Regions from separate parts of the Paenibacillus sp. DP01 genome, predicted to be linked through region 2. Evidence: riboswitches for the same ligand, from Rfam matches in the RefSeq annotation. Region 2 holds a riboswitch; each other region holds the start of a gene.
The links. A riboswitch is a leader RNA that binds a small molecule or an ion and turns the genes downstream of it on or off. The one in region 2 is predicted to bind cobalamin.
Positions count from the first base shown of each region.

Region 1 (8,115 bases), 210 kb from region 2:
CCACCTCTGTAAGAAACTGTTTTCTATTCATCAGGATCTCCTTCCTTCAGTAGGCTTGCGACATGATGGACAAAATCATTCCATTCCCGTGTAAGTAATCTTGTATAATGGCTGCCGGTATCGGTCAGCCGGTAATATTTACGGGGCGGGCCCTCGGTCGATTCCTGTAAATACGTCGTGCAGTATCCCTCGGATACCAGACGGCGAAGCAGTGGATATAGGGCTCCCTCTGCTACTTCGATATGACGGGAGACGGCTTGAGCCAATTCGTAGCCATAGCGGTCTCTACGTCCAATTAGAACTAGAACGCATAGTTCCAGTACCCCTTTTTTGAATTGGATGTTCACATTCACGAGCGATGCTCCCTTCCTGATGTAATCATAATTCATAGGTGTCGTTCGGAATAAGGGGAAGAAACGTGTGTTTGTGCATAATTTGTCACGGGTACTAATTATAAATCAGTAGTCAGGTATAATTTAACATCATGTACTGATTAATGCAAGGTACTAAATTTTTAATAATAAAATCTTCGGGTCAAAATGGGCCGGTTTTCTTTCTTGAAGGCTTACACGAATAGCAAATCTTGTAGAATAAAGTAGTTTTATTTGGAAATTCCTCGATTTCTGGCTGGAAACACCCACAGAATGTTACTTTAATTTCATTCATTAAAATGATAGATTGTAAAGTGTTCAATAGAGCTAAAGATTACCTATTATAAAGAGGTGGATAAAGGATGGACTGGAAGCACTGGTATAGGGAATTGGAACAGGATGATGAGACTTGGGATGTGTCGGAGGAGGTTGTACTGCGTGGTGTGGTACATCTTGATTTTTGCGGGCATCCGTCGGAGGTAGAAGTCGAATTTATCGTGGGAGCCGACTCTGAAGAACAGGCACAGGCTATAGAAGAACCTACGGAACCTCAGAGAAAGACATGGGAGAAGTATATGGCATGTTCGTCAGCGATCCATCCTCAAGTATTGGAGTCCATATACCATCATTATGTAGACATCGTGGAAAAGTATCGGAAGGCATACAGCTTATGGGGAGAGGACCCTAATGAATATGCGCCTTATGTGGAGCGACCAGAGCAATTGCTGGATCGAATGCAGCTTATATCTATACTGATTTCCGACTCATCGGAAAAGGATGAACTATATTTGAATTTTAATTGTTCCTGGGATCGAGAGCATGGCTTAGGCGTACATCTGAAGCAGCTAAAAATCGAGCATATTCAAGGTTTATATACATTATATGACTTGGAATAAATAACTCCCTTCCGGTCTCTAATAGAAAGACCGAAAAGGGAATAGGATATGATGGATATAACAACGTGATTGGATACGATAAAAATATTAGTTGGATACAGACAGCACGGCTCGGGCTGCTTGAGCCGCCTGTACCATTTGCCGCAACGCGGCGACAGATTCCTCCTTGGTGCGGGTTTTCAGCCCACAGTCTGGATTAACCCAGAACAAATCTGCTGGCAGTACGCGCAAGGCACGCTGAATCATGCTTAGCATTTCTGATTCATCAGGAATGCGCGGGCTGTGGATATCGTACACGCCCAGACCGATGCCTTTGTCGTACACCTGATCCTCAAAGCTAACAATCAGTTCACCATGACTACGAGAGGTTTCAATAGAAATCACGTCGGCATCCATGTCTGAAATGGACTGGATCATATCTTGGAATTCGGAATAGCACATGTGTGTATGGATTTGGGTCGCAGGTTCAACAGTGGCCGTGGTCACAAGGAAGGCTTGAACCGCCCAATCCAGATAGGCCTGCTGTTGTTCTTTTTTCAACGGGAGCCCTTCGCGAATTGCGGGTTCATCCACCTGAATCATGCTAATACCCGCTTGTTCGAGTGCCTCTACCTCTGCCCGTAATGCCAGAGCTAATTGCAAAGCAACTTGCCTGCGTGGAATATCATTGCGTTCAAAGGACCAGTTCAAAATGGTCACAGGGCCTGTAAGCATTCCTTTAACTGGTTTGGAGGTTAACGATTGGGCAAATGCCGCCTCTTCCACAGTCATTGGTTGATCGAACGACACATCTCCGTAAATAATCGGCGGTTTAACACAGCGGGAACCGTAGGATTGCACCCATCCGTTTTGTGTAAAAGCAAAGCCTTTCAGCTTTTCGCCAAAAAACTCCACCATGTCGGTCCGTTCAAACTCCCCATGTACAAGCACATCTATGCCAATGTCCTCTTGAATATCAATCCATTCCTTGATCTGCTGCTGGATGAATGTCCGATATTGCTCGGCAGACCATTCTCCTTTGCGATAGTGCAGACGGGCCTTGCGAACCTCAGCAGTTTGCGGGAAGCTGCCGATGGTCGTCGTAGGCAGTGGGGGCAACTTCAGCCTATTTTGCTGAATTATACGGCGCTCGGCGAAAGGAACGCTGCGTGATAGTGGCTCCTTTGCCAACAGGTTGGCCAAATCGGCAGCTGTCTGTACCCTTGCCGCTGAGCTGTTGAAGCGGGCTACCGCTTCCGCACTTTGCTCAAGCTTGGCAAGTGCGGATGGATCATGCTTACCAAGTGCAGCCGTCAAGACTGCGATTTCATCCAGCTTTTCATCGGCAAAGGCTAGGGCATGCACCAGCTCTCGGTCCAGCTTGTGCTCTGCTTCCAGACTGACCGGCACATGCAGCAGACTGCACGATGGCTGCACGATAAGCTGTTCTGCATTGATTTGTTCTGCTAACTGGCCCAACAGCGCAGCCATGGCATTCAGGTCGCTGCGCCATATATTGCGCCCATCAATGACACCAGCACCCAGCGTTTTCCCTTTGGGGAAGCCATGTCGCGATATATGCTGGAGATTTTCGCCATCATCATAGACAAAATCAAGACCCAGTCCCTGGACTGGAAGTTCAGTCAGACGCTCATAATGATCTAGGCTACCAAAGTAGGTTTGCAGCATGATGTTTAAGGAGGGAGCAGCTTGGGTCAAAGCTTCATAGACCTCCTGAATAATATCCAGATCCTCTACTGGGAATGAGGTGGTCAGGACAGGTTCATCGATTTGGACCCATTGTACGCCTTCTGCTGCTAGTTCGGACAGGACTCGGGCGTATAAAGGCAGGAAGGTTCGTATAATAGAGGCCAGATCCTTACGATCATAGCCTTTGGATAAAACAACAAATGAGTAGGGACCGATGAGAACCGGTTTACCGTCAATACCTAGCTCCTGCTTTGCTTCACGATAAGCGAGTAAGGGCTTATTTTCAGTGAGCACTGGAGCCGCATTTTCCAATTCGGGAACGATGTAGTGGTAATTGGTATTCATCCATTTGGTCATTTCGCTGGCGGTAGCTCCCTTCTGCCCACGTGCCATCCCGAAATACACAGACAGAGGAACCGGACCTGTAGGACGATAGTTGAACCGTTCGGGTACGAGACCGAACATCACAGATGTATCCAGCACATGATCGTAATAGGAAAAGTCTCCGACAGGAATGCGATCAATCCCTTTGTCACGTTGCTTGCTCAGATGCTCCAGACGCAATCTTTTCATCTCACTATGCAGTTCACTTTCGTTAATACTACCCTGCCAGAAGCGCTCCAGTGCTTTCTTCCATTCCCGGTTCCCGCCGATACGCGGATATCCCAGATTACTGCTAGTCAAACCGGACAATGTAGATCGTTCGTTAATGGACATGTAGGTTTCCTCCTAAGTGGTAGCCAGTTTATTTTTACGTACCAAAAAAGGCATTCTGTCCCCAAGGCTAAAAATAAGTAGGGGAAAGAATGCCTCCGCGATTAAAATTCAAAAATACGGCGACTGCTCTTAACACCTCCCTATCTTCCGTAGGTACTGCGATGTTGTTAAAATAGGCAGGTCTCCTGACTTACGGATCATGACGTTCAGCATCCCTTCCCGGTCTGTGGACCAGTGGGTGTATGAGCAGCTGAACATTCCCCGTTTACAGTGGCGGGACCGTCCCGGATTTGCACCGGCTTCCCTTTTAAGTCTGATCTGAATAGAACAGACACCTATTTCCAAACTATGCGATTAAGGTATGACGAATAATTATGCACTCGTATACTTGTTCACCATCATAAGTGAAACTCACAGGATGTGCAATAGAAACAGTAATAGAAACTGGGGTGCAATCTGTTAGTTATATGCAAAAAAGACAAGCCCAACCCATCGTGGGGAACTTGTCTTTGGTATAGCATCTTGCTAAGTAGAACATCGCCTTTAAGCTAATGAAACGGTGTAACCTGCTTGAGTACTGGCTTTCACATCTACCAGGCGCTGATTACGGCTGCCCCGAAAGGGGAGGGTCAGATCTTTTTGCTGTTCAACAAAACGGCCATCTACAATCACGTCACACAATAGCGCCAGCTCCTGTCGCTCCTGATCCATGAGCAGATCTTCGTAAACAAAGCCTGTGTAGGCCCAGACGGTTCGGTCGGGACAAGCCGCACGGAAGTCACGTACAAATTGCGAGCATTCTGCTGCTGAGAAAAAAGGGTCTCCCCCGCAGAGAGTCAATCCGTCCAACAGCGGATTATCCATGATATCACGGATGACCTCCTGTTGACGCTCGGGCGTGAATGGCTCCCCTGCGCGAAAGTTCCACGAAGCTGGATTAAAGCAGCCGGGACAGGCATGGCGGCAACCGCTAATGAATACGACGGTGCGCAGGCCGTATCCTTCATTCAGAGATTCCGGAATATAGCCGCACAAATTCACTTATGCTTCACCCGGTCGCGAACTTCGGCTTGCTTGGCAGCATTAAAACGAACGGTATAATCACCTGTCAGATATCCGGTTACCCGACGTAAACGCTGAAAGTGCGTGTGTTCCTCATCCGTGCCGCATTGAGGACAGCTTGTCCCGATAATCCCTTCATAGCCGCATTCCGTACAACGATCCACCGGATGGTTGATGGAGAAGTAGCCAATGTTCTGATGCAGCGCGTATTGAACAATTTTAAGAAACGCCTCCGGGTTATTCCGCGCATTACCGTCCAGCTCGATGTATGAAATTGCACCCGCATTACATAGATTATGGAACGGAGCCTCCAAGCTGATTTTACGAGCAGCCGGGAGCTTGTAATACACCGGAATATGAAAGGAATTCGTGTAATATTCCCGGTCATTTACTTCAGGAATAACTCCGAAGTCACGTTGATCCAGCAATGTGAACTTGCCCGACAGCCCTTCGGCAGGTGTCGCGAACAGTGTAATATTTAGATTGTGATGTTCACTCATTCGATCACAATACACGCGCATGGAGGTGATGATTCGCTGTGCTTCACGGTATACAAAATCATCCTCTCCGTGGTGTTTTCCGTATAATGCTTTCATACACTCAGCCAGCCCGATAAATCCGATCGAAAGCGTACCGTGCTTTAGGACGCTTCCCACCTTCTCATCAGGTGCCAGTTCTTTTCCGCCTTCCCATACCCCTTCGCGCATCATAAAGTCCGAGGCTTTGGCTGGCTGGCTGGTCTGGATATGATAGCGATGGATTAGACCGTCTACTGCAATTCGCATAACCTCTTCCAGTCTCGCGTCAAAGCGGTCACGGTCAGGTGTCAGACGCTTGCCTGTGCAAATACCATATTCAATCCCGAGCCGTACCAGATTAATAGTATTAAATGAGAGATTACCCTTGCCGCTCTGGCGGTTTCTGCCGAAACGGTCAGAAATGGTACGGGTACGGCAGCCCATCGTGGCAATGATGGTATCCGGGTCATCTGCGCGGTAATAAGGCAGATTGAAGGTAGCATCCACATTCACAAAGTTGGGATACATCCGCTTGCTGGAGCATTCTACCGCTTTTATGAACAAATCGTAGTTGATATCGCCCTCTGCCTGGTTGACTCCTTTTTTACATTGGAAAATATGTTGTGGGAAAATAGGAGTTTCCCCGCTGCCCAGTCCACGAATCGTGGCTTCCAGCAGCGATTGCGAAACAAGCCGACCTTCAGCAGACGTACACATCCCGTAATTCAGTGAAGTGAACGGAATTTGCCCCCCTGCCCGACTGCTCATCGTGTTCAGGTTATGAATGAGCGACTCGGCGGCCTGCCGGGTTTCTGTTTCCGTTTCCTCATAGGCAAATGAGTATGAACGAGGGCAGACTTCTTGCAAATGGGTATTGGCTAAATGCAGTTCGTCATCAGACCAGTTGGAGTCTATTTCTTCCTTGAACAACCGGAGTCCTTTGCGCAGGTGCTTGCGGAAGGAACGAGCAACGTATGGAGCTAGATCCCAATCTATTTTATTGGCAGAGACACCACCAAATTGGCTATTTTGTTGAGACTGGAATATGATGGCGACCAGTGCCATAGCAGACATAATTGTTTGCGGTGTGCGTACAGAGCCATTGCCTGTATTGAAACCGTCTTGTAGCAAACGACCAAATGGGATAAAGATACAATTTGTAGTTCCGAGCGCATATTGGTCCAAATCGTGAACATATACATACCCATGGTCAATCGCGTCTGTTAATTCAGGCGGAAGTACACGCAGGCGCGCATACCATTTGGCATATTCCGAGCCAAGCTTGCTCATTTTGCCGCTAAACGATTCTCCATTTAAATTTGCATTCTCCCGCAGCATGTCCAGATCTTGTGCCCCAATGACTCGCTCACCGATGTCGTATAATTGATGTTCCTCCAGCACCTTCATCGTAAAACCCTCCATATAGTAAAAAATATATATTTTTCACAAAAACAACATATTGATGATATCTAGTGATAACCAATTGTTTCGATCTATATATTGTATATACGTAGACATTGAGAGTATGTGACTATTGTCACATTGATAGAGGCGAGAAGCAGGAAAAGGCCAGGTATAGAATAAGGGACACATCCACAGATATGCACCTTACTCTACACCTGGCCATTGTAGTTACAGTGAAATAAGTAGGTTTTCGAGTACATCGTATATGATATTGGGAAAAAAATTTTTAGAAGGTTTAGAGCAGCTTTTTCAGTTGGGACACACGGCCTTGGGAAATATCGAGCATTTCTGCATACACTTTTTGTGGCAGGTTCGGATGTTCCTGAATCAGCTTGCGGAGCTTTTTTACCATTTCACCTTGTTGCACTCTGGAATGCTTGGGCTGCCAGGTAGTGTTGGCTTGGTTCGATTTGGTATGTTCTTGAGCCTGGATGGCATCGTTGCTTGTGGCATGTACATGTTCATCGTTCTTTAATAACTGGATGCAATCAGCGCAAATAAAGCTGTCCCGAAAATAAGTTAAATGATCCACTGCGCCGCAAAATTTGCAGGAGACACCCGTGTATTTCCTTAATACAAATCCTTCTTCATCTACGAAGAATTCAAGCGAATCACCGATATTGATATCCATAGTGGTGCGCATTTCCTTAGGGAGTACAATTCGCCCCAGCTGATCCAGAGGCCGTGTCATTCCGGTATTTTTCATCAGCGCTTCCTCCTTCAATGATATATCCTGATTATACCAAAAAATATCATTTTTAGCTTTATATAAGAAAAAGAAATTGTAACTTTTTTTCTCGTATGCCGCGGTTTGTATTTCATCCAATTTAGGATGTTTTCGGTATTGTTGCTGGTGTACTCCTTTTTCGTTATGATATATTAAAGCGCTTTCGTGCATAACTTTTTATCATCTTAATGAAGCTAAGGAGATGACGGATTTGAGTCATGAAACAACGGGTATCGAATATTTATTTCAAGATCCGAAGATTCAACTAGATGAGCGTGTACGGGATCTCGTGTCGCGACTAACCTTAGAGGAAAAGATCGAATCTATGCTGCAATACCAGCCGGCCATTGACCGTTTGGGAGTTGCAGCTTACAAGCACGGTACGGAAGCAGCACACGGGATAGCCTGGTTGGGGGAGGCCACTTCATTTCCTCAGCCTGTGGGTTTGGCCTGTACTTGGGATACGGAGTTAATGCGTCAGATCGGCTCTGTTATTGCAGATGAGGCGCGTATCTACTATCGTCGTGATCCAAAATTGAACGGTCTTACCCTGTGGGCGCCTACAGTGGATATGGAGCGTGACCCAAGATGGGGAAGGAATGAGGAGGCCTACGGCGAAGACCCGTATTTGACGGGAGAATTGTCGAAGGAGTTAGTCAAAGGGATCCAGG
Region 1 is NZ_CP173059.1:5,384,148-5,392,262, reverse strand. Features, by position in the region: gene ACH59B_RS23770 (DUF1700 domain-containing protein) at 1-31, opposite strand, end outside; gene ACH59B_RS23765 (PadR family transcriptional regulator) at 24-353, opposite strand; gene ACH59B_RS23760 (DUF6985 domain-containing protein) at 734-1,267, shown strand; gene metE (5-methyltetrahydropteroyltriglutamate--homocysteine S-methyltransferase) at 1,355-3,673, opposite strand; cobalamin riboswitch at 3,831-4,027, opposite strand; gene nrdG (anaerobic ribonucleoside-triphosphate reductase activating protein) at 4,217-4,714, opposite strand; gene ACH59B_RS23745 (anaerobic ribonucleoside triphosphate reductase) at 4,711-6,660, opposite strand; gene ACH59B_RS23740 (AbrB/MazE/SpoVT family DNA-binding domain-containing protein) at 6,953-7,423, opposite strand; gene ACH59B_RS23735 (glycoside hydrolase family 3 C-terminal domain-containing protein) at 7,656-8,115, shown strand, end outside.
Region 1: another riboswitch for cobalamin. It lies ahead of metE (5-methyltetrahydropteroyltriglutamate--homocysteine S-methyltransferase); the one in region 2 lies ahead of ACH59B_RS24685 (ABC transporter substrate-binding protein).

Region 2 (8,115 bases):
CCCGATTAGCTGGGAATACAAAATTAGTAATCTTTTTCTGATACACTGCCGTCTTCTTAATATACGAAATAGGTACAATTGCAGATTGCTCCTGAAGTGTCTTCAAGATTGAGGCGTACAGCTCCTGACGCTTGGTTTCGTCTGTCGATGAAAGTGCTTCGTGTACTTGCTGATCCAGATCCTTCTTCATCGGAAGGGCGCTCAGCACCTCAGAAATTCCGAAGCTCTTCTTGGCAATAACATTAATAAAGGAATGCGGATCATAAGGCGCACCATAGTTGTACCAGAAATACAGATCAAACTGGTTGGATCTAAGCCGCTTGATTTGAACCGTCAGCTCCAGTCCGGTCAGATTCACTTTGACACCCAGCTCTCCCCATTCAGCCTGAATGGTTTCAGCCATCGCCTTTTGGATCGGATCGGTCTTATCGAAAATCAGCTCAAAATCCAGCTGTTGTCCGTCTTTCTCCCGTACTGTGCCGCCTGCGGGCAGCTTCCAGCCAGCCTCATCCAACAATGCTTTGGATTTTTCCACATCATAGCCTATTGGCTGTAAGTCGACATTCGTATACGGGTAGTTTTTGGATAAAACCGTATCCGCTGTTTCCTCGAGCCCCGAGGTTACGCCTTCCACCATCGCCTGCTTGTTAAATCCATGCTGGAGTGCCAGACGTACCCGAAGATCTGCCAGCTTGGGATTGGACGAATTGAGCAACAGGCTTCTTGTGCCGACAGGCTCGGACAGCGTGGTAACATACTGATTCGCGTCGCGAAGCTGTTTGAAAGCATCCAGGCTAATAACACCTTCTCCATAAATCAGATCCAGGTCGCCTTTTTCAAAGGCCATTACACGTGTTTCACCATCGGGAATAATTTTGACCGTAATTTTGTCCACCTTCGGTGCAGTACCCCAATAATTCGGGTTACGCTTAAAGGTTGCATACTCATCCTGCTTGTATTCATCCAGCATCCAAGGTCCTGTACCTACAGGTTTCTTAATTCCTTTGGACGTATCTCCATCATCCGGGAACCCGGCTTCACCCAAAAAACGGAACGGGCGAACGACAGACAGATCCTGAATAACTGGGTAGTATGGCTCTTTGAGCGTCATTCGGAACGTACTGTCATCTACAGCTTCAGTTTTATCGAGAACGCCTACTATACCAAGCCAGCTATGCGTTTTCTCATTTTTCATAATAGCGTCAAAGTTCTTTTTCACAATCGCCGCATTAAATAGCGTTCCATCGGAAAATTTCACACCTTTACGCAGCTTAAACGTATATGTCTTGCCGTCCTTGGATATGGTCCAGGATTCAGCCAAAGCAGGCTCTAGCTTGCCTCCTTGCTTGTAGCTGACTAACGGCTCATAAATCATGGATTGTGCAAATAGCTGGGAAGGGTTGTATACGTGAGGATTCATTGTACCAATGTCCCGTGGCCACGATAGCGTGATCGACTTTTCATTGGCAGCTCCGTTAGTAGAGGTGGATGCAGGTGTGTTCTCCTGCTTCGCGCAGCCCAGAATAACGGATAATAAGAGGAGCGTCACCAACATAAAGGTGGCAGTCTTGCGGTGTCGAACGGACATCAATGTATTTCCCCTTTTCTATATATGTGATAATGATTATCATAATCATATTTAGAATAGGTACCACATTATATTTTGTCAACAATATTCGACAAGCAAAGCTCTTATTTATTTTGAATTTGTATAATATTAAATTTATGGATTAATCCGCCAACGTTTGAAATAGAGTACGCGTGTATTCATGCTTCACTAGCTCTTCATCCCAATCCTCAAATATTTCCACGATCTCTCCCTGAACCATGACGGCAACACGATCACAGAACGTACGGGTGGATTGAAGATCATGGGTGATGAAAAGATAGGACAACTGACGTTCGAGCTGCATTCTTTTGAGCATGTTCAGCACGGAGGACTGGGTTGTCGTATCCAGATTGGCGACGGATTCATCGAACAGGATGATTTCTGGTTCAACGGCCAACGCCCGAGCAATGCACACCCGCTGTTTTTGTCCACCGCTTAGCTGCGCAGGGTATTTTTTCAGACTGTCAGCCTCTAACCCTACCGATTCCAGTAAGGAAAGGCAGATATCCAGTGCCCTTACTTTTCGCTCAGGAAAATAGTTGCAGATCGGCTCCATCAGAATATCTCGAATGGTCATACGGGGATGCAGTGAGGAGGCCGAGTCCTGCGCGACTAACTGGATTCGTTTGTACAGATGAATATCTTTCATCCTTCCGGTATGTATGGGCTGCTGATTCAGCCAGATTTCCCCCGAGGTCAACGACTCTAGCCCCAGGATACACTGTGCCAGCGTACTTTTGCCACTTCCGCTTTCTCCAACCAGTCCAAGGCATTCTCCCTGTCGTAATTCCAAGCTCACTTTCTTTATAGCCTGCTCACTGTGTTTCGTATTGAACCAGCCTTTTCTCCGTCTGCGGACAGGATAAGCTTTGGTGACGTTCTTCAATTCCAATATCACGGTTGCATCCTCCCTTCCGGGGTCATCTCCAATACTCGATCTGCTACGCGACTCATACCCTGACGATCATGTGAAATTAACAAAATAGTGAGCTCGAAATCCTCTCTCAACTGTAAAAGCAATGACAGAACCTTGTCGCGGTTGATCACATCCAGCGCTGTAGTGGGCTCGTCGGCAATAAAGAGGCGCGGGCCGGAGCTTAACATTGCAGCCAGCAGCACCCTTTGGCACATACCTCCGCTTAGTTCAAAAGGATATGATGACAGAATATACTCAGGATCGGCAAAACCGACCTTGCGGAGCAGAGAACACAAATAAGCTTCCTGCCCTGGAGTAGTGCGGCCTCCAGCCAGCTCCGTGGCACGGTTCAGCATCTGTCGCATCCGTGACATTACGCCCTGTCGTCGATGGGTCTGCTGTGATGCAGTGTGGGACGGGGCAAGATCAGCCTGGCCCTGCTCCTTCTGGACGTGCATTTGGCGCCGCCTATGCAGTCTAAGCGTATCCGTCAGCTGGGCGCGGACGGTACGGATCGGGTTCAGCCCGCTCAGCGATTGTTGAATGAGCAGGGCAATATCCTCACGGCGCAGTCTTTGCCAGCGCTGTTCATGGAACGGGATAATGTCTTCCCCGTTATAGTAGATGCACCCTTGCGTAACACCAACACCTGGGTCCAGCATACCCGCGATTGCGTGTGCGGTCAGGCTCTTGCCACATCCACTTGGTCCAGTCAGAGCCACAATTTCCCCTGGGTAGACGGAAAAGTTCACATCTCGCAGTAGCGGATTGCTCCCGTTCCCGCTTCCGCTTGCTCCTGCACCTGTACGACTAATCTCCAAATGTTCCACGTGTAACAACGGTTTTTGTACGTAAGCTCGTTCTATCGTATCCCTCCACCCTATGACTGGTCGTTTTCCCACTATTTCGCCGCCCCCTTTTCTGAAAAATGATCACCCAGAAGCTGGCAGGCAAGCACAAACAGCATAATCGCCAAACCTGGAAAGATCATAACATGCGGAGCCACCTGAAAATACGAGGTTGCATCATGCAGCATCACGCCCCACTCTGGCTTGGGCGGCTGTACACCCAGTCCAAGAAAGGAGAGTCCAGCGATCATTAACACCACGTGTCCAATATCCCATACCGCATATACCAATAATTGCGGCCATACTTGTGGCAATACATAACGCCTTAGTATGCGCATGTGCGAATTGCCGGACAAACGGGCATACCGTACATAGTCCTCCTGGCAGGCTTTTTGAACCAAACTACGGATATAGCGGACATAGCCCGCCCACCGTACCGCAATAATCGCTAAGGTCATGTTAACGAAACCCGGCCCCAAAATACCCACAATCGCCACCGTTAAAATAATATCGGGAAAAGCCAGTACGCCATCGATTCCCCGCATAATCAGCTGATCCACACGTCCTCGCACATAACCAATGAGCAAGCCTGTGGGCAGACTAATACACAGCGTAGCTACCGTAATCGCACAAGCGATTAACACGCTTGTCCGAATTCCATAAATGAGCCGTGACAGCACATCCCGACCCAGATGATCCGTACCGAAAGGATATTTTCGGCTGGGTGGTGCCAAACGGTTCAGAAGGTCCACATGCAGAGGATCATGAGGAGCTGCCCATGGAGCCAGCAACCCAAGCAGCACGATCAGGCCAAACAGTGCGCCCCCTGCCAGCAAGCTTCCTCTAAAGGAAAGTCGTATCTTTTTCATTTTCAGCTCCCCCCTTAACGCAAACGCAGCCTTGGATCTATCACCGTCTGGACCACATCCACCAAACACTGAACACCTACAATTAAAAACGCGGCAAACATAACATATCCCTGAATCACCGGGTAATCACGCTGCGTAATTGCATCTATAAAATACTTTCCTAACCCTGGCCATGAAAAAATGGTTTCTACGATGACGTTACCTGCCAGCATAAATGATAGATTCGTACCTAACAGCGTGATCATAGGCAGAACGGCATGTTTAAATATCTCAAAAAAGAGAATATGCATACGTGAAAAACCGCGAGCCCTCGCTGCCTTCACAAAATTCCGGTCACTCAGCTCCAGCATTTGAGCACGCAATACACGGGCTTGCACCGTTCCCAATCCTGCACCAAGCGTCAGCGCTGGGAGTACTAAATGTGTCCAGTCCTCCCTTCCCATGGATGGTAGCCAGCCCAAGCGAACGGAAAATAGATAGATCAGCAGAAAACCAAGCCAAAAAGAAGGGATTGACGATCCCAGCAAAGCGAACAGCCTGCCCAGACGATCTAGTGGACCGCTGACTTTTAGCGAGGCAGCCAGTCCCATCCCAAGCGTAAGCACCGTCATGACGGCAAAGCCCGCCAAAGCTAGCTCCACCGTAGCGGGCAGTCTGCTCCATAGTTCGTTTAGCACCGGCTCCTTGGACACATACGAGGTTCCCCAATGTCCTGTGAACACATCCCTCAGCCAGTTCACATATTGAATATGAAGCGGCTCATTCAAGCCCAGTTCGTTTCGCAGCGCGGTTAGCGCCTCCCCAGAAGCAGGAACATTATGCGCGGTGAGCAAAATGAGAGCAGGGTCACCAGGAGCCAGCCTCATCAGTACAAAAGTCAGCGTAGATACAACGAATACAATGATGGGCAGCTGCGCCACACGTTCCAATATAAAACGAATCATAGGATACGTTGCTCGTTATTCCGCAATATCAGATTGCGCTGTAATGTAGTAATACTCGATCGGATGAGGTGTAAAGCCCTTTACTCCTTTTTTCACACCAAACACATTGTCAGGGTGCACAATGAACGACTGCGGTAAATCTGTATTGATGATATCCAGCGCTTGCAGTGTTACCGTATTACGCTGTGCGGTATCCTTCGCCAACTTCAGGCTGTGAAGAATATTCTCCAGCGGTTTGGAAGCATAACGGCTTACATTCGCTTCACTTGTAGAAGAGTAGAACATGTCCATAAAATACTGCGGCTCCCCTGTATGGGCCGTGAGCATGCTGTACATAGCAAAATCCCAATCATTTTTGGTCAATGCCTCGTCGATATTTTCCACCTTGCGAATCTTGACCTGGATTCCCTCATTCAGCAATTGGCTCTGAATCACCTCAGCCATGACGGATAGCTCCGGACGCTGTGGGAAGGTCAGCAGCGTAACCTCGAATGGCTTGCCCTGCTTGGTCCACGTACCTTGGGCATCCTTCTGCCAGCCATCCTTCGTCAACAACTGCTCCGCCGTTCCGTCCAATGCTTTGCGCTCAATCTTACCGAAGGGAAGAATGCTCGGAAACGGGCTGCTTGCTTCCGTACCGAAGCCTCTCATGACGGCGCTCACAATGGATGCGCGCGGAATCAGACTGTCCACCACCTTACGGTTGGTTGCATCCTTGAACACAGGTGATTCCATGTTGTACACAATCATATGGGTGCGCAAGGATGGAGCCGACAGCACTTGTAGCTTGTCGTTCTTTTTTAATACCTCTGCGTTATCTACCGGAATATCCGTCGCTACATCCACCTCACCAGATTGCAACGCCATCAGGCGCGAATTACCGTCCGTAATGAATTTCATCGTCGCTTCGGCCAATCGCGCCTTTTCGCCCCAGTATCCGTCATAACGCTCGACGACCAAGGATTGATCCTTGTTGAAGGCTTTGATTTTAAAGGCACCTGTCATCGCAGGGTAGCTTTGCTCATCTTTCATGGATGCCACATCCAGTACAATCGTTGACGGATCAGCCAAATTGGATACCAGCGCTGCATTCGACTGGTTTGTCGTAATTTTCAGCGTCAGCGGACCAGTTACATCAATGGACTTCACATCCAGTAAATCCTTCGCCAGATGGCTTTTTTCGATTGAGCGCAGCAAAGATGCTTTTACACTTACTGCATCCATGCTCTTTCCATTATGAAACGTGACCTTATCCTGCACGCTGAACGACCACACATTAGGACTATCATGCTTCCATTCCTTGGCTAGCCAAGCTACAGGTTCCAGTTTTTCATTCAAACGAATGAGTGTCTCACCGGCACCGGAACGCATCACGTCCCAGCTATTATCTCCATGCGGATCGACGCCGGACGGTTTCCACGTATACGCCATCACCAGCTTTTTATCTGCTCGAGTCTGTTGTGCAGACGTGTTCTCACCCTTGCCCGAGCTATCCTCCGTCTTCGTGGCTGCGCCACATCCCGAAAGAGTCATAACTGCCATCAGCAGCAGCAATCCTGTACATATGAACCATGAACGCCTATTACGATTGCCTATCATCCCACATTTCCCCCTCTATCTTGTAAAATCGTATAAACCTAACGCAAAACGCGAAAAAGCATTCCCGACCACTTGATCAGCAGTCAGAAATGCTTTCATTATAAAATGTCAAAACTCACCTCAAAGCCAGCTCCAAGAACATAGAAGGGATCAGATCGGTTTCAGACATTCCGTATGCAGCACGCCTAACCACCTCCCCAGCATCCCGTGGGTCTGACAGTGATGTCAAAACAGGCAGGTCTCCTGACTCCAAGCGTATCTTTCAGGCCTTCCCGGTTCCTCACAGTTCCAGTGGCTTGTTCTGAAAGCTCCAGCAGTACCCTGCTGATGCCTGTATACAGTGGCGGGTCCGTGTCGGAATCTACCGAACTTCCCTTTTAAGTGAACACGCTCAACAACTATCTACATCGTCTCTACGAAACTTCGTATATAGAGTTGTCCGGCTCACACCTGTTTTCTTCCTTTATTCCTTTTTATTACGATTTAGGATTATCTTATTTTGTTGCTACTGGCTTGTCAACAAATGTTGCGTAATAATTTAAATTTGAATGATATAGTGTGAATCAAGGCCAAGGCTATTCATTGCTTGCGCGCAATTGAAGGTATGTCTTAACGTTGCGTGCACACAATTCACGTGTTAAAATTAGGTATAGAGATAACCACCGTATCCGTATACTAAAAAGAGCCTTCGCCGCTCCAACGGCAAAGACTCTTAGGACTTGAAAGGCTGTGGATCACCACCACGGCGCGCTGCATAACTGAATGTTATTGCGAACGAAACCCACCGTTAGGGGCCAACCTAATTACGCGGTGGGTTTTCGCTTGTTCCGAAATTTCCGACGCAGCCAGCGATAAAGCTTACGAATACTAAACACCAGGCTTAGTAACGTAACCATCCAACGCAGCACATCATAGCACGACACAAGGTTGACCATCGGCTTCACCCCCTTTCGGGAAGCTGCGCCGTGGTCCGAAAACATCCACCACTATCCAAAGTCCTTAAGGTAGATTATACCATGCCTCTTCCTACCACTCGAAAATCCAAACCCCGATCTTCATACAGAAAGAGGGTTTTATCAATAATTTCATGCTGCTTAATAAATAACTAGTTCTGGATAACCCCATCCCAAACAGCCGGAAAAGAGGCTACGCCCTCTCTCCGGCTGTTTTTGTTTATTTCCTATTCATCAAACCTTCTGTGGAACTTCTGAGACATTAACGCCTTTGACCGATTCACCCTGTTTTCTTGCCAAAACAATGTTCAAGACAATTGCCGTAATCGAGCCAGATACGATGCCGTTTTGCAGCAGCATTTTGGCAAAGCTCGGCA
Region 2 is NZ_CP173059.1:5,592,596-5,600,710, forward strand. Features, by position in the region: gene nikA (nickel ABC transporter substrate-binding protein) at 1-1,588, opposite strand, end outside; gene ACH59B_RS24665 (ABC transporter ATP-binding protein) at 1,731-2,507, opposite strand; gene ACH59B_RS24670 (ATP-binding cassette domain-containing protein) at 2,504-3,427, opposite strand; gene nikC (nickel transporter permease) at 3,427-4,242, opposite strand; gene nikB (nickel ABC transporter permease) at 4,257-5,186, opposite strand; gene ACH59B_RS24685 (ABC transporter substrate-binding protein) at 5,202-6,785, opposite strand; cobalamin riboswitch at 7,001-7,206, opposite strand; gene ACH59B_RS24690 (hypothetical protein) at 7,589-7,720, opposite strand; gene ACH59B_RS24695 (nucleobase:cation symporter-2 family protein) at 7,973-8,115, opposite strand, start outside.

Region 3 (8,115 bases), 1.8 Mb from region 2:
CCGGACTTCCGCCGTTTCTATCGGCAGGTGCACGTTTTATGGCAGCAGGGGCGATCTTGTTTATTGCGATGAGGCTGTCGGGAAAGGTTCGGTGGTCGTTATTATGGCGTAAGGAAATGCTGCTGATTGGGACGGGAACGACCTTCGGCACATTCTCAACACTGTATTGGGCAGAGCAATATGTCAGCTCGGGGATCGGCGCTATTTTGTCAGCCACCGGACCGATGATGATTGTGCTGATGCAGTCTGCAATACTGCGGCAAAAAACGACGAGAATTACGCTCATGGGCTGTATGATCAGCTTTCTCGGGGTCGTGCTGGTGGTATTGCCCGGCTTAGCGGTTCAAATCAGCGGCCTGTGGTTGGCAGGTTGCATAGCCATTTTGCTGGGTGAGCTATGCTATTCGGGTGGAGCCCTGTATTCCAAGCGAGTCATGGATGCATTTCGTGATACGAATCCGATTGCCTTAAATGCAGCTCAAATGTTCCATGGTGGTTGGATGCTGCTAGTACTGTCGGCTTTCACTGAGCCTTGGAATTCTGAGGGATGGAATCTGCTGCCTGCCATGGGCTCTCTGTTTTATTTGATCCTGTTTGGCTCCATGATTGCGCAAACACTATTTTACTGGCTTATGGCGCGTACGAATCCATTGTTTCCGACCACATGGCTCTATATTTCACCACCGATTGCTGTAGGCCTGGGTGCTTTTTTATATGGTGAACATGTAAGCTGGTGGATGCTGGCAGGGGTGCTGCTCATTGTGACCGGGTTGATGTGTATGAATAACGGAATCATCCGTCTAGTGAACAGACGCAAAGTACGCTCTGCTGCCTGATATTTCGAAGTTGTTAGAATATGATGTAATATGATAGAAAAAGCCTCCAAACTGCCGTATATTACTAAACATGCGGCGTTTGGAGGCTTTGTTGTTGTAATACTTTATTTAAGTATTATGGGTACAGTCACTTTCTGCTTATTCAACATTGAGTACAAATTTGTCGATGGCATGCTTTACACCGTCTTCGTTATTACTGCGAGTAATGTAATCAGCCAGCTTTTTTAAATCAGGAATCGCATTCTCCATCGCTATGCCAAGACCGGCACATTCCAGCATTTCATGGTCATTCCAAGAGTCGCCGATCGCAATGGTCTCCGACAGATCACAGCCAAAATGGTTTGCAAGGAAGGCAAGAGCGTGGCCCTTGGTGCCTTCATGATGCATAATTTCCAGGAAATGAGGCTTGGATTTTGTAATATGCACTTCACTGCCAAGCAATTCGCGAAGTTCGGGAATTAATTCGTCCAACACTTCCGGCTCGTCGATAATCAGCAATTTAGGAGCTGGTTGCTCAATAACTTTACTGAACACAGGCTCTACAAAATATTCTGTGTTGTTCAGCTCGGTGTAATCTTTAATTTTTTGATTATCTTCACGAGTGTACAATTTGTCATCTATATACGTTTGCAAATGCAGATTGCGTTCCACGCAGAATTCATACAGACGACGTGCAGCTACGAGTGGAACATAACGCTCATACAGCACGTTTTCGTCCAGCAGGTTTTTAACCAAAGCTCCTTGGTACGTAATGATCGGAACGTTCAACCCCGTCTGGCGTGCAATTTTGTGCGCGGAGGCATAAGCTCGTCCAGTAGCGAGAGTAACCACCACACCTTTAGCTACAGCAGCTTCCAATGCCTGTTGTGTCGCTGGAGTAACTTCTTTCTGGTCATTAATGAGAGTATCATCAATATCAATGGCAATTAATTTATACATATCGGTATTCTCTCCTTTATCTCTATCATGGGGCAATATTAAAATTGTATCTTATAATATTCAAAATGACAATATCGCATTGAAAAAGGGACGACGCCCATAAGAGCCTGTCCCCTTATAACCACTGAAGTATTGGCTTGAAACCATGGAAAAAAGTAACGCTTAGTCTTCCAGAAATACAAGTCCAACAAAGTCGTCCAGCTCAATATTACCAAAGTAATGCTTCAAATCGAGAGAGGATAAGGCTTGACGGACCTCACCTTCATCATAACGCTTGCCACGCAGGATATTTTCAATATCAGCGACATCACCTACACCGAAGAAATCCCCGTAGATTTTAATATCACGGATGTAGCCTTCCTTCAGATCCATGCGGATATCTATAATACCGACCGGGAATTTACGTGTGTGCTTGATATTGCTCTCAGGGGATAGACCATAGTTCCAATCCCACGATTGATAGCGTTCTTTGGAAATTTCATGGATTTTAGCCCAATCCGCATCGGTGAGCTTATATTGAGGCACCTGATCCAATTCTGAGCCAAAGATGGACCGCAGCAGTTCCTCGCGAAATTGTTCTATGGTCATCTCACGGTCCATCAGTTCGCTGATGTTAGCCACGCGGCTACGGACGGATTTTGTGCTTTTGGATTTAAATTTTTCGGGATTGGCGTGCAGCGATGCAGCCACATTGTCCAGATTCAGGTTGAACATCAATGTACCATGGCTGAACATACGTCCACGTGTGGCAAATTGAGCATTTCCTGAAATTTTACGTTCTCCGACTTGCAGATCGTTGCGTCCTGTCATTTCGGCTTCTACTCCCATTTGGCGGAGGGCGTCAATCACAGGTTGCGTAAATTTGAGGAAATTATGAAAGGACTCCCCGTTATCCTTGGTAATGAAGCTGAAATTTAAGTTACCGAGATCATGATATACAGCTCCGCCGCCGGACAGGCGACGAACGACTTGAATATTGTTGTCTCTCACAAACTCAGCATTGATTTCTTCAACGGTGTTTTGATGCTTGCCTATAATAATAGAAGGCTGATTAATGTAAAACAGCAGATAGCTGTCGTCCAGCGGTAGATGCTTGAGTGCGTATTCCTCAATAGCAAGATTAATGGCTGGATCGTGTATGCCCTGGTTGTCGATGAACAGCATGTCCATTCCTCCGTATATACAAACTGTGTATTTTATGTGTGCCTCCCCCTATTGTAACCCAAGTGAGCCATGTACAAAAGCTCATTTGCATTGACGGGACGCAAAAAGCAGCCTCATAATGGAGCTAAATGATTGAAAACGGGCGGAAAGGATATGAGGCAATGATAGAGGTTTACGGTCATGGCGGGGACAGGGAAACAGCTGCCGCGACATTTGGCGGAGCTGCGGCGGATTTTGTGGATTTTAGTGCAAATATTAATCCGCTTGGTCCGCCACCGGAGGTGCTTGAGGCACTGCAAAGCTCATTGGACACGGTGATTCGCTATCCTGACCCTGGGCATCGCCACTTTAAAAATATGCTGGCACGGCGGCTGCACGTTCCACCGGAGTCGCTGAGCATCGGTAACGGCGCTGCTGAAAGCATGGCGCTGCTGCTATTGGGCCTGGCTCCCAAGCGTGTGGGCACAGTGGAGCCGTGTTTTTCGGAATATGCCGAGCTGGCTGGCAAATTTGGAGCCGAGATCCACCGGGTATACGGGAAGGCTTCGCTTCAATGGAAGGCAGACGTGGAGGACATCCTTCAGCTCATGGAGCAGGTAGATGTATTGTTCCTTGGGCAACCGAATAATCCGAACGGTGTGCAATATGGTGAGCAGGAGCTATATGAACTGGCAGAGGCGGCTGGCAGAACGGGTACCGTGCTGGTGGTGGATGAGGCCTTTATTGATTTTATCCCACTGGAACGGCAAGTCTCATTATTGCCTGTGCTGGATCGCTATCCTCATGTGATTTTGATCCGATCGATGACCAAATTTTATGCCATTCCTGGCTTGCGATTGGGCTATGCGATTGCTCATCCGGACTATATCCGGCAAATGACGGCCAAACAGGTGACCTGGAGTGTTAATGGATTGGCGTTGCTGGCTGGAGAGGCGTGTCTGAGAAGTGGGCAAGCTTATGAGCGCCGCACACAGGAACTAATTGCGACGGAGCGCAGTCGCTTGCTGACTGCCTTAGCGGAATGGGGCTGCGGTGTCGTTCCCGGCGAAGCCAATTATGTGCTAGCAAGGGCGCCGGGAACGTGGAGTTCATCGGCTATTCAGCAGGCGCTTGGACAACGTGGGATTCTTATACGTAGCTGTGCCATGTATCCGGGGCTGTCGGCGAGCCATTTTCGAATTGCAGTCAAGGACGCCGAAGCCAATAATATGCTGCTGTCCGCACTCAGTGAAGTGCTGGAGGAGGAGCAGGGGCGTGATAGTTAGCTTGATCATAATGGCAGCCTATTTGCTGGACAGGCTAATCGGCGATCCGAGATGGTTGCCACATCCAGTCATTGGGATGGGACATGCCATTTCAGCATTGGAAAAAGCGATTCGTCGTAAGGTCCGCAGTGACCGGGGATTGAAACGTGCGGGTATACTGCTTCCACTCATTGTGGCAGGAGGCTCCTTTGGGCTTGCTTGGGGGCTATTGCGTGTGCTTGCCTGGATTCACCCATGGTTGTCTGTCGTCGTAGAAATTGTTCTGGTTGCAACCACAATTGCTTCCAAAGGACTAAAGGACGCAGGGATGGCCGTATACCGAGCGTTGCAGGCGAATGACCTGACTGTGGCACGTCGGGAGCTAGGCATGATTGTTGGGAGGGATACGCAGCAGCTTGACGAGCCTGAAATTGTACGCGGTACCGTCGAAACAGTCGCTGAAAATATCGTGGACGCCATTATTTCCCCGCTTTTTTATGCCCTGATCGGGGGAGCTCCCTTGGCACTGGCATATCGAGCTGTAAATACGCTTGATTCGATGGTTGGCTACAAAAATGAAAAGTATCTGCATTTAGGCTGGGCCTCGGCACGTCTGGATGATGTAGCTAACTACATTCCGGCTCGCCTGACAGCAGTTATGCTTGTGATAGCGGCGTGGTTGTATCGGCTGGATGCTGCAAGAAGCTGGCGCACAGTCAAGCAGGATGCGCGTCTGCACCCCAGTCCAAACAGCGGATTTCCCGAATCAGCGGTGGCAGGTGCCTTGGGGATTCGTCTTGGTGGCTATAACGTGTATCATGGCATACGCTCGTTTCGAGCATATATGGGCGAAGAGATACGACCACTGGAGTCGAAGGATATCCGGCATACCATCCGGCTGATGTTCGCCGTATCCACTATGTTTGTAGGGTTGTGTTTGTTGGGAGCTGCGGGGTGTTTTGCCTTGGGATGGATGCGGTGAGGAGTGACATTATTTTGAAACAAAATACAGAAGGGAAAAGAGTGCGAGAATGTGGACTAAGTCCGAACCCACAACAGGATAGTGAGCCGAATGATGCTAAAGAAGATCTGCAGTGGGACATGGAGCTCGTGCTAGTTCGTCATGGCACAACCTTATGGAATAAGGAACGTCGATATCTGGGACATGCCGATTTGAGTTTGCTGTCTGGAGCAGAGCAGGAATTAAAGCCTTTACGGGAAAAATTACAGGGCCAGTCCTTTGCTCAAATCTATTGCAGTGACTTGATGCGATGTCGCCAGACCTTGCAGATCATTTTGCCGGAGTCAGCAAAGACGTCTGAACGTTTCCTATCTGCTATGCCTCCCATGATGGAACCACGTCTGCGAGAACTTCACTTTGGCGAGTGGGATGGAAAAACGTATGACATGCTTAAGGATGTGGCGTTGTATCGCGCTTGGATTGATGAGCCGCAACGAATCACCCCGCCTGGAGGAGAGTCCTGGGTCCATTTTGTGAATCGTCTGCGTGAATTCCTTGACTCTCTGTTTGCGTGGCGCATTGCTTTGAAGGTTCAGCCAATAGAGTCGAATGCTGCACCGCCCTCTGTTTTGGTTGTCACGCATGGTGGAGTAATTCGCCAATTGGTTTGTATGCTGATACCAGGTCATGATTTTTGGAGTCTGAATCCAAAACCGGGAGAAGCGATTAGGCTTCAGTTAAGGCTGGCAGGACTGCACAATTGTATAGCAAAATTGCTTTTTCACTAGGGTAGTTGTGGCGAATCAAGCAGCTGTTTGGGTTGTAAGCTAACTCTTTTTAACCTATAATCATCAAGTAAAAGAACGGCTTGACTACACTACATCAAATATCCAGCAGACGAGGTCGGCGCCGTGTGAGGGAACTTGCTTTTCTTCATTGCGCTGTTAAAAGGGAAGTCGGTGTGAGTCCGACGCGGTCCCGCCACTGTAAATGGAAACATGCTCATTAGCCCTGTTACATGTGCCGCCAAGCATGTGAAAGAATATCAGGGCATGCCTCTTCCATAAGTCAGGATACCTGCCCGTCCGCCTGTCACCATAATCCTTCGAGGAAAGGATGACGTGTTCGCAGTGACTGTCCATGCGGAAAGAAGCTGCCCGCCTGCGCACGATCTGTGCTAACGTGACCCCTGTATCCTGATATGAGGATGCGGGGGTTTTTGATAGGAAAAGAAGGCTGGAATGAGGAAAATATCGGATGATGTTCAAGTAACGCTCTTAACGATTTTTGTATGAAGGGGTGCAAATCATGGCAGGCAAAAAAATAAAGGTATGGACAACAGGTCTATTGGCGCTGATATTGGCAGTTGTGCTGAGTGCATGTGGCGCGAATGGAAAAAATGTAGAAAATAAAGAGGGCCAAGCTTCTTCACAGCAGCCGGGACAGACCGTAACCGCACAAGAGCCTCCGGGCAAAACGGTTTACCCGCTAACGGTTAAGGATGCAACAGGACAGGAATTTACATTTAAAAAGGCACCGGACAAGATTGTTTCCGTCTCCCCGGCAGAAACTGAAGCGCTGTTCGCTATCGGATTGGATAAGGAAATTGTTGGTGTATCCGACTACTCTGATTACCCAGAGGCAGCTACGAAAAAGCCTAAAGTGGGCGGTATTATGAAACCGAACGAAGAGGCGATCATTGCTGCGAACCCGGAAGTTGTTTTTGCAGGAATTTCACTTAGTGAACAGGCTACGACTAAGCTGCGTGACATGGGAATTATGATTTTTAAAACGGAACCGAAAACCGTTGAAGATGTCACAGCTAACATCGAATTGTATGGGAAAATCACCGATCATCAGAAAGAAGCGAGAGCGGTGACCGACAAGATGAGAGCAGATGTAGCGGAAGTGAAAGAAGGAGTTAAAAATATCGGCAAAGGGCAGAAGCTACGGGTATACGTCGAATTTTCACCAGGCTGGACAGTGGGTAAAGGCGAGTTTATGGACGAACTGATCACATTGGCGGGCGGCGAAAACGTGGGTGCCACGCAGAAGGGCTGGTACCAAATCAGTGAGGAAAATATTATAGCTGCCAACCCTGACGTGATTTTATACAGCAAAAGTGTGAAGGATGACAAAACAGGCCAGTCCCTCGGCGATATCATAAAAGCTCGTAGTGGATGGGATCAAATATCGGCTGTTCGTAACAATCGTGTATTTGCCGTGGATGATAATTTGATTAGCCGTCCAGGTCCACGCGTAACAGAAGGACTCAAGGAAGTAGCCAAGGGCGTGTACCCTGAAATTTTCAAATGAACCGTAGACTGATCGGTTTTGGGGGGACTGGTCTTGTCTTGCTGCTGCTGACGCTGCTGCTCTGTCTTGGCATCGGCTCGGTCAGTCTTCCGGTCAGCCAGATCACAGGTATTTTGATCAACCACCTACCGTGGTTAGATGATACGTTTACACCGGATTGGAATACATCTGCAGAGCAGATTATTTTGAAGGTCAGACTGCCAAGAGTGTTACTGGGAATGTTGGTCGGAGCAGCGCTGGCGCTGGCGGGAGCTGGATTTCAGGGTGTGTTGCGTAATCCCTTGGCTGATCCCTATACCCTTGGGGTATCCTCGGGAGCTTCGGTAGGAGCGGCAGTGCTGATTTATTGGGGGCTTCAATTTTCATTTGTGGGTATATGGACCCTTCCGCTAGTCGCATTTATAACCGGCATGCTGACGCTGTGGATGGTGTTGACGTTGGCGCGTGAAGGTGGGAAAATTCCGACCCAAAGCCTCATTTTATCAGGTGTGGTGATGCAATTTTTTGGGGGAGCCATTGTTTCTTTTCTGGCAGCCATGTCGAAGGAAACAGTCAATGAAATATTGTACTGGACGTTGGGAAGTCTTAGTCTGCGAGGTTGGTCATATACGGGAATTCTTTTACCTTACGTGATCGTTGGGCTGGTGTTTCTATG
Region 3 is NZ_CP173059.1:1,584,327-1,592,441, forward strand. Features, by position in the region: gene ACH59B_RS06815 (DMT family transporter) at 1-836, shown strand, start outside; gene ACH59B_RS06820 (Cof-type HAD-IIB family hydrolase) at 975-1,775, opposite strand; gene ACH59B_RS06825 (lipoate--protein ligase) at 1,938-2,939, opposite strand; gene cobD (threonine-phosphate decarboxylase CobD) at 3,101-4,204, shown strand; gene cbiB (adenosylcobinamide-phosphate synthase CbiB) at 4,194-5,165, shown strand; gene ACH59B_RS06840 (histidine phosphatase family protein) at 5,180-5,932, shown strand; cobalamin riboswitch at 6,028-6,244, shown strand; gene ACH59B_RS06845 (ABC transporter substrate-binding protein) at 6,453-7,460, shown strand; gene ACH59B_RS06850 (iron ABC transporter permease) at 7,457-8,115, shown strand, end outside.
Region 3: another riboswitch for cobalamin. It lies ahead of ACH59B_RS06845 (ABC transporter substrate-binding protein); the one in region 2 lies ahead of ACH59B_RS24685 (ABC transporter substrate-binding protein).

Region 4 (8,115 bases), 240 kb from region 2:
GATTAACTGAACCCGTAGGGACTTGAACCAACTCAAATGGAAATCTTCCCTGTTGCAGTGCGCAATGTATCAATTACTCCGTCGAAATGATCAAATACCGTACCAAACTCTACTTCCGGTCTGGAAATCAAAATGACGTGAATACCCAGATCCAGAGCAGATTGAACCTTCTCATCCACTGCTCCCGTGCGTCCGCTTTCCTTGGTGACCATCACGGTTGTACCAAAGTGCTTGTACAATGCTTCGTTCATCTCACGGGAAAAGGGCCCCTGCATGGCAATAATATTTTTTTGCTCCATCCCCAGTTCGCCGCATTTCTCCATATTGTCGAGGCGCGGCAACATACGTGCAACCAGACGAATCTCCGGGTCTCCGAGTAGATGCTTGGTGAATGTGCCGAGCGTCTTACTGCCCGTCGTAAGCATGACAGAGCCTTTGAGTTGCTTAGCAATTAATGCGGCCTCTTCATAAGAAGACACAATATGGAGCAATGGATGATTGTCATACACCAGTCCCGTCCGCTCGTAGCGAATATAAGGAACTCCAGACTCGCGAGCAGCTGTCATCGCATTCGCATGTGCTTCTTCTGCAAAAGGATGACTGGCATCAACAACGGCCTGTATCCCCTTCTCCCGAATCATTGCACCCATTTCATTGGCTGTCATTCGGCCTGTACGTACGTCCAGCCCTGCTTCGGACAAGCTGGCCGCCGCGCTTTCGGTTACGACCGAAGTTAATACGTTAAAGCCGGTGTCACGGATTTGCAGCGCCAATTCCCTTGCATCGCTCGTTCCGCATAGCATAAAAATCATGAGCCATTCACCTGCCCGGTTACATTCACTACAGACGGCGCATGTGAATGATCGTGATGGTGATCATGGTCGTCATGGCTGTGAGCATGGACATGCTCATGATCGTGAGCGTGGCTGTGTGTATGGTGCTCGTGATGGTGATCATGCTCATGTGCATGATGGTGGTGATGGTCATGATCATGGTCGTGATGGTGATCGTGGTCATGGTCGTGATCATGGTCGTGATGGTGATCGTGGTCATGGTCGTGATCATGGTCGTGATGGTGGTCGTGATCATGATCGTGGTGATGATGGTGATGCTCCTGCGCTTCCAGACGGAACTGGCAGTTATCGCAATTAGCCGTAACCTTGCCGAACAAACCTTCGTTAGCTCGCTCCAGCACCAGCTCAACTAATTGAGGATGGAAGCCAAAATATCCGCCCATTTCCACTTGTAATGCCGGGTGAGCCTCGGCGAATTCCTGAGTCATTTCTCCAATGCGCTTAATCAGCACACCCGTGAATAGAAAATACGGAAGCACGATAATCTTTTTGGCCCCCAATCGCACACAACGCTCTAGGCCATCGGGAAAAGAAGGCTGCGTCACACCGATAAAGCTGCTTTCTACCCACGTATAAGAAAGCTTCTCCCACAGCATACGAGTGATTTTGAAAAAGTCACTGTTCGCGTCTGGATCGCTGCTTCCGCGTCCTAATACAAGTACCGCTGTTTCTTCGTCAGATACCTGGGCAGATGTCTCGACAGCGCTATTCATTCCCGCTGGAACTGCGACTGGACGAGCCTCCTTCAAGCGGTCCAGCAATATACTAACGATTTTTTCGTGGACGCCAATCGGACGTCCGTATACAAATTCCACCTGCGGGTATTTTGCCTTTGCCCGGTCGATTGCCTTCGGAATATCAATTTTGGCATGCACTGCTGCGAACAAAATAATCGGAATAAAAACGACACGTGTCGCCCCTTTGTCCACACACGCCTGTACTCCTTCGGCAATACTTGGGCGTGCCAACTCTAGAAAACAGGTTTCTACACACGTACCTGGCGCCCGATCTGCCACCGCTTGCGCAAATTCCAGTAGTTCCTGATTACCCTCTGGGTCCCGACTTCCATGTCCAACCAACAATATTGCATCCACTGCTGTGTTTTCCTCCTCATTGATAGGGATAGCCTACATGACGCCCTATTTTATATATATGCTTGTATCCTGTTCATCAAGCCTACCAACCCACTTAATCACCACAAACCGCGTTTACTTCTACTGTTGCTGGTGCATCTTCATGCCGGAAACCCGCAACGATGCCTACACGTTTGAAGAATTTATGAAAACGCTCGTTCGGATGCCCTTTTTCCTTATATTCAGCAATAATGTTCTCCACGATATCCGTAATCTGATCACCCGCAATTCCTTCCGCTACGGGCTGAGCGGCATGAGCATTTCGGCCAAATTTTTTGCCACCAAGGAAAAGATCGTATCCTCCCTTGCGATAGACGATGCCGATATCCTCCAGCACCGCTCCATAGCAAGCCATGCCGCATCCATTCAAAGCAATACTCGTTTCCTTGGGTGCCTGTAATCCGCCAAGTACAACCTGTAGATGCTCAGCCACAGGCACCGCATCATCTTTCTCCATATTGCAGAAGTCGCAGGCCTTCACCTTAAACACATCGCCGATCGGCATGACAATGAATCGTTCATCCCGAAGCCGTCCGACCAGTTCCTCGGGGTCTGCGCACGGCACGCGCAGCACGATCTGATGATCTGGCGTGTATTCCAGCTCGCCATCATCACCCGCTACCTCGGCGAGCAATGCCATCTGCCGAGCAGTGAACTTCTTGTTTCCCACGCCAGGGGAAACCCCCACCTCAAACAGCGCAGGCTTGCCAAAGCCGCCTGACGCCTTCCCAGTCGTAGCCACCGTTGCTGTTCCGACGGCGCTCTGGGCGGCAGGCGCTTGCCCGCTCCAGCGAGCATTGGCTTCGCCCGGCAGCTTGCCGCCGACAGCTAGGCGGCTTAGTGCCTCTGCTGCCAGCGATGCTGGAGCCGCTCCGGTTGGCTTCGCGGGCGCAGCCTGCACGGTAGCCATCGCTTGCGGGCGTGCCTGCGTGGCAACCGCAGCGCTGCTCGCGGAAGGCTCGGGAGACGCAGTCAGAGCTCCACCTCCCTGCGGTGTATCCAGCGCGCGATCCTCTTGCGCGCCCAGCGACCACGGCTCCGCTTCCGTGCGAAGCCGCTGATGCGGTTTGAGCACTTGCTCGGTCGCGTCCAGCGTGTATTTGCGCTGATAGCCGCGCGGAGTCACGATTAACCCGTCATACACTGTCGTCGAGGAATTGCCGATGATTACGGTCGTCAGCATCCCGATATCATGGTTAAGCATATCTTCCAGCGTCGTTACAATAACCTGCTGACGTTCACGATAAGCACTCTTCACCAGTCCAACTGGAGTTTGCGGATCACGGTAACGGAGCAAAATGGACTGCGTCTCCACAATCTGGCGGGTACGTCGACCACTGCGCGGATTGTATAAGGCAATCACAAAATCAGCCGAAGCCGCAGCTTCTACACGCTTCACGATCGTTTCCCACGGGGTCAGATGATCACTCAGACTGATTGTGCAAGCATCATGCATAACCGGCGCTCCCAACAACGAAGCACAGGATTGAATAGCCGAGATCCCCGGCACAACTTCTACCTCAACCCCGTCCTCGCGACGCCAGCCTTTTTGCATCAGCACTTCGTACACCAGCCCTGCCATGCCATAGACCCCAGCATCTCCACTAGAAATGACGGCTACCTTCTTACCCATCTCTGCTTGGCGAACCGCCTCCTGCGCACGGCTCACTTCTTCTGTCATCCCTGTGCGTACAATCTCCTGTCCGTTCAACAACGGACGAATCAAATCAACATAGGTATTGTAGCCGATAATGACCTCACTTTCGGCCAGCGCATCCAACGCCCGTTTTGTGATATGTTCCATATCTCCTGGTCCAAATCCAATCACCAGCAATTTTCCTAATGGGCTCATCGTGCTCCTCCTATCATCCTTTTCAGGGCAGCTATACTATCTATTTCAATAATTTGTGGCATCCTTTAACTCAAAAAAACCCCATCCTGCCCGGATGGGGTTCCTATGTACGTATCTCTCTTACCAGACGAAACAGCGTAAGAAGACAGTTCTTGTCTTCCTCCTATCTGCCGTTGTTTTCCATCTGTTTTGTTTACGCTTCAAACGCTGCTGCACGTTCATATCCACGCAAACCTGTAACCAACATGGAAAAAGCAACGTGTGCCTGATTTCCTGATTTCGTACACCCATCCTCTCCGCGAAGGTTAACGGTGCATACAGATCAAGGTAGGTCTCCTGGCTTGGCATCAACGGATTCTCTCGTCTTCCCCGTTTTGTACGAGTGACCATTTAAAAGAACCCTCTTCCTTACAGTGGCGGGACCGCTCGGGACTTGCACCCGATTCCCTGTTACCCTTTGCTCAACCGCAAAGGCACCTTGTCTGTCCGCTATTTGATTATGGGTCTTATCATAACCTTGCCTCAATCAGTTGTGCAAGCACGAAAAAAGCTTTATTTCAAGTTCTCTGCTTTATTTTTCAACATATGCAGCAGTTCATCCGGGTCCGCAGATATACTCAGTAGCGCTGGATGATCAGCTCCGGTAAACCCTTCCTGCACGCTATGACGTACCATTTCTACCAACGGGTCAAAATATCCATTCACATTCAGCAGCCCAATGGGCTTGCGATGTATACCGATTTGCGCCCAGCACAATACCTCGAACAGCTCCTCAAAGGTTCCCAAGCCTCCCGGAAGGGCTATAAACGCATCGGCCATCTCGCTCATCGCCGCTTTACGTTCATGCATGCTTGCTACCTCAATAAACTCGGTAACTCCCCGATGAATGATCTCTGCATCGAATAACAGGGTGGGCATAATGCCGGTGACCTGACCGTCACCCGCCAACAGTCCATCCGCCACCTTACCCATCAGCCCTCTGCTGGAGCCACCATAAATTAAACGGATATGCTGGCGAGCCATAGCTTCACCCAGCTTGCCTGCCGCCTCAACATATACCGATGAATGTCCAGGTCTGGACCCTGCAAATACACAAATAGAATTCATAAACGTCTCAGCTCCTGTCCTCAATATCATGCATCGAAACTTATTCATTATATTAGATAAATATTTTCGCTATAACAAAAAACTTTGTCGATGCATGTCCAACAAAAAAAGATAAAGACCTCGTAGGCCCTTATCTCTATTTTACTCTGTATTAGTAAATATAAGTTCATTTTTAGCTTACTGCATTTATCAGTTCTAGCTCATTTCAAATGACCGTTCACGCTCTTCAGACCACAGCCATGCACCGAATCGCTATGTTCGAAATATTTGCCCAACTCCACCATCATCGCACCCATGCGCTCTTCAGTTGGAAATACGACTCGTTCAATCCCTTCTTCCAAAATGGATTGTGCAGTCACCTTGCCTACCGATACAGCAATGACATCTTCACGAAAAGCTTCCAGTAAATCCTCCAGTCGATTTTGCTCTCTGGCATATTGGGCCAAAAATCGAATTTGCGGACCACTCGTGAACGTAACGGCATCAATCGTACGGTTTATAACATCATCTAGTAGCGCCTGCAATTTTGCTTCTTCAGGTGGGATATGCTTATAAGGAAGTACTTGGCGGGTCACTGCGCCTTGCTCATCCAGCCACTCTACCAACCGGGGGGCCGGGTCTCCATGCAGTTGCAACAGTACTTCCTTCCCCTTCAGATCATATGGGGCAAAAGCCCGTGTCAATCCGATCAAACTTCCGTCCTCGTCCCGTACTGCTGGCGTAAAGCCACGCTTTTTGAGTCCATTGACCGTCTTGTAGCCCCGTGCTGCAATGTTGGAGGATTGCAGCAACTCTATAATCTGCTCGGCCACGCCCATATCCTCTGCCATATCGAACAGAGCATCCAGTCCCATACCTGTCGTGAAGATGTACCAGTCCGGAGGGTTCTTCACCCACGATACAACAGCGTTGCGCAGCTCGATATCATCCAGAAAAACAGTCCCCTGGGCCGGGCGTTCTACTGGCTCGCCCCCCATCTTCATAACTAGCAACGCCATTTCTTCTGCTTTACGGGGACCGGCAAGAGCGACTCTCTTACCTGCCATGCGTTGTGCCATGCTGTTGCCTCCCTTGTAGATGTCGTATTTCTTTCTACCAAGTATACAATCAGAGAGGCAAAAGACAAATAAGAATTACTTTTTCGATAAATACAGTAATCTTATAAGTGGGCGTGTCCTGTTTCGCTTTCCTGCTGGCTTTCCTGCTGACCTTCTTTCTGATCACTTCTATCCCTCTCCCTGCCAGATGATGAATCATCATCACCTCTCCCTTTAAATTTGGGTCGGAGCAACATCCACAGCAAGAAGGGCATGAATACAAAAAAGATGACCATCACCGCAGTCCATTCCCGGCTGAAATCATAAATTTGTACGATGTTGGAGAACAGCATAAACGAACAGACATAACCTAACAAACCTAAGGGCCAAACCATCAGACTCCCCCAGACATGGGCAAACATGCGCTTTACCGCCAAACTGGTAACGTACAGATCAATTCCAATCTTCGTAAGAAAGGCTGGTACGGTCAGTGCTGCCACGAACAAGTCGAACCGATCCAGGAAGTCCGTTAGTTGCAACTGACGCACCAGTTCATACGATGGATAAAACAGTCGTGACAAGATAGGAACTCCAATCACCAACTCCGACAGCAACACCAGCATGATCAGAATAGCGGTTCCGAGTAAATGTCCCAACCACGCACTACGTCCATTATAGCTCTTCCCAGAAATCACAAAGGGAACCATCATGATATCGGCCATATAACCTAGCATCCGCCAACTGCCTTTAATAACTCCATCTACTTCCGGATGTAAATAGGGTCTCAGCATCGAAAAATCCATATTACGTCCAAAAAAAAGCGGCATAGTCAACAACGTCACAATCAACAACGGTACAAAAATCTCGGTCATATTGACAAGGGTACTTATCCCCCCTTTAACCATAAATGCCAGAGTCAACAGCACAATAAGAGATACGATCACAATCGGAGTCAGCGGCAAAAGAACCACCTCCACCAGATCGGTAATAATCCTCAAATCCCGCGCAAAAATGATCAGGAATAAAATGAAATAGACTGCAAGCAGCATACGTCCCAGCACAGGGTGAGAGCTTACCATCGCCTCCATCAGATCCTGATCAGGGAAACGCCGCTTGAGTTTCAACATCGCCCAGATCGGCAAGCATAGCACGATGGCCGCAATTGCACAGGTCCAGTAGGCATGCTGATTCGCGTGATCTGCTGCCTGCGCCGGAGCATGTATAAGGGTAATACCGACCTCCATCAATACACTAAGCAGCACAATTTGTCTGGTTGTGAACTGTTTCATGCAGGTACATCCTCCTTTTGCCCGCAGGCATCCATTACACGATTTACAACGTAGGGGGGAGCCACATGTCAATAAAGCGGGTCAGCCAAGTAGCCACATAAACAGTGCTCTTTGTCGATGTGCCATAAATCCAGATGCCAATGCTAATGACATACAATACGCGGGAGACCCAGCGATTGACGGCAGGTGCATTGCTAATACGTTTACGGTCAATCAGATACATGAAGATCATAGCCAGCAATAAAGGTAATAGAAAAACTTTATTCATTCTGGATTTGCTCCTTTTTGACCCCGAATGGCTTGGTGACCGCCCCGATATTCTCAATATGCACGACCGGATCTATGGTGACCTCCACCTTGGGATACAATTGCTCCCACTGAGGTTTAATCCGTTTCCACTCATCCGGGTGATTCGTAATAATAGCCCGGCCCAGGCCAAGCACGTCTGAATGATACTTTTGCTGAATCACATGAACAGCCTCTCCCAGCTCCCTCTTAATTTCCTCGACCGTTTGCTGCTCCAACCACTTCAAATTCTCCTCCCTGGAAATATCGAAGCTCGTCTCATTTTCCTTCACATTCCCATTGCAGTTCATATGAACCGTCATTCGAATTTCGTCCCCCCGAATAAAAGGCTCGATATGAACTTTATTTTCGATGAGATGCACAGATATATAGCCTCTACCTTTGGGAGGGGGGATAAAAATTTCTGTTTCTTTGGCTTGCTCAATACCCAACAGCAGAAACCGACTGAGGTGGTTATCAATAATCCCTGTTAATCTGTCTTGGCGAAAGACAGCCAGTCCATCAACCTGAATATTTGTCTTCTTGTCTTTAAGACTA
Region 4 is NZ_CP173059.1:5,355,096-5,363,210, forward strand. Features, by position in the region: gene cobK (precorrin-6A reductase) at 33-812, opposite strand; gene ACH59B_RS23615 (sirohydrochlorin chelatase) at 809-1,948, opposite strand; gene cobJ (precorrin-3B C(17)-methyltransferase) at 2,043-3,839, opposite strand; cobalamin riboswitch at 4,148-4,335, opposite strand; gene ACH59B_RS23625 (TIGR00730 family Rossman fold protein) at 4,392-4,946, opposite strand; gene ACH59B_RS23630 (uroporphyrinogen-III synthase) at 5,147-6,004, opposite strand; gene ACH59B_RS23635 (endospore germination permease) at 6,106-7,272, opposite strand; gene ACH59B_RS23640 (hypothetical protein) at 7,316-7,540, opposite strand; gene ACH59B_RS23645 (Ger(x)C family spore germination protein) at 7,533-8,115, opposite strand, start outside.
Region 4: another riboswitch for cobalamin. It lies ahead of cobJ (precorrin-3B C(17)-methyltransferase); the one in region 2 lies ahead of ACH59B_RS24685 (ABC transporter substrate-binding protein).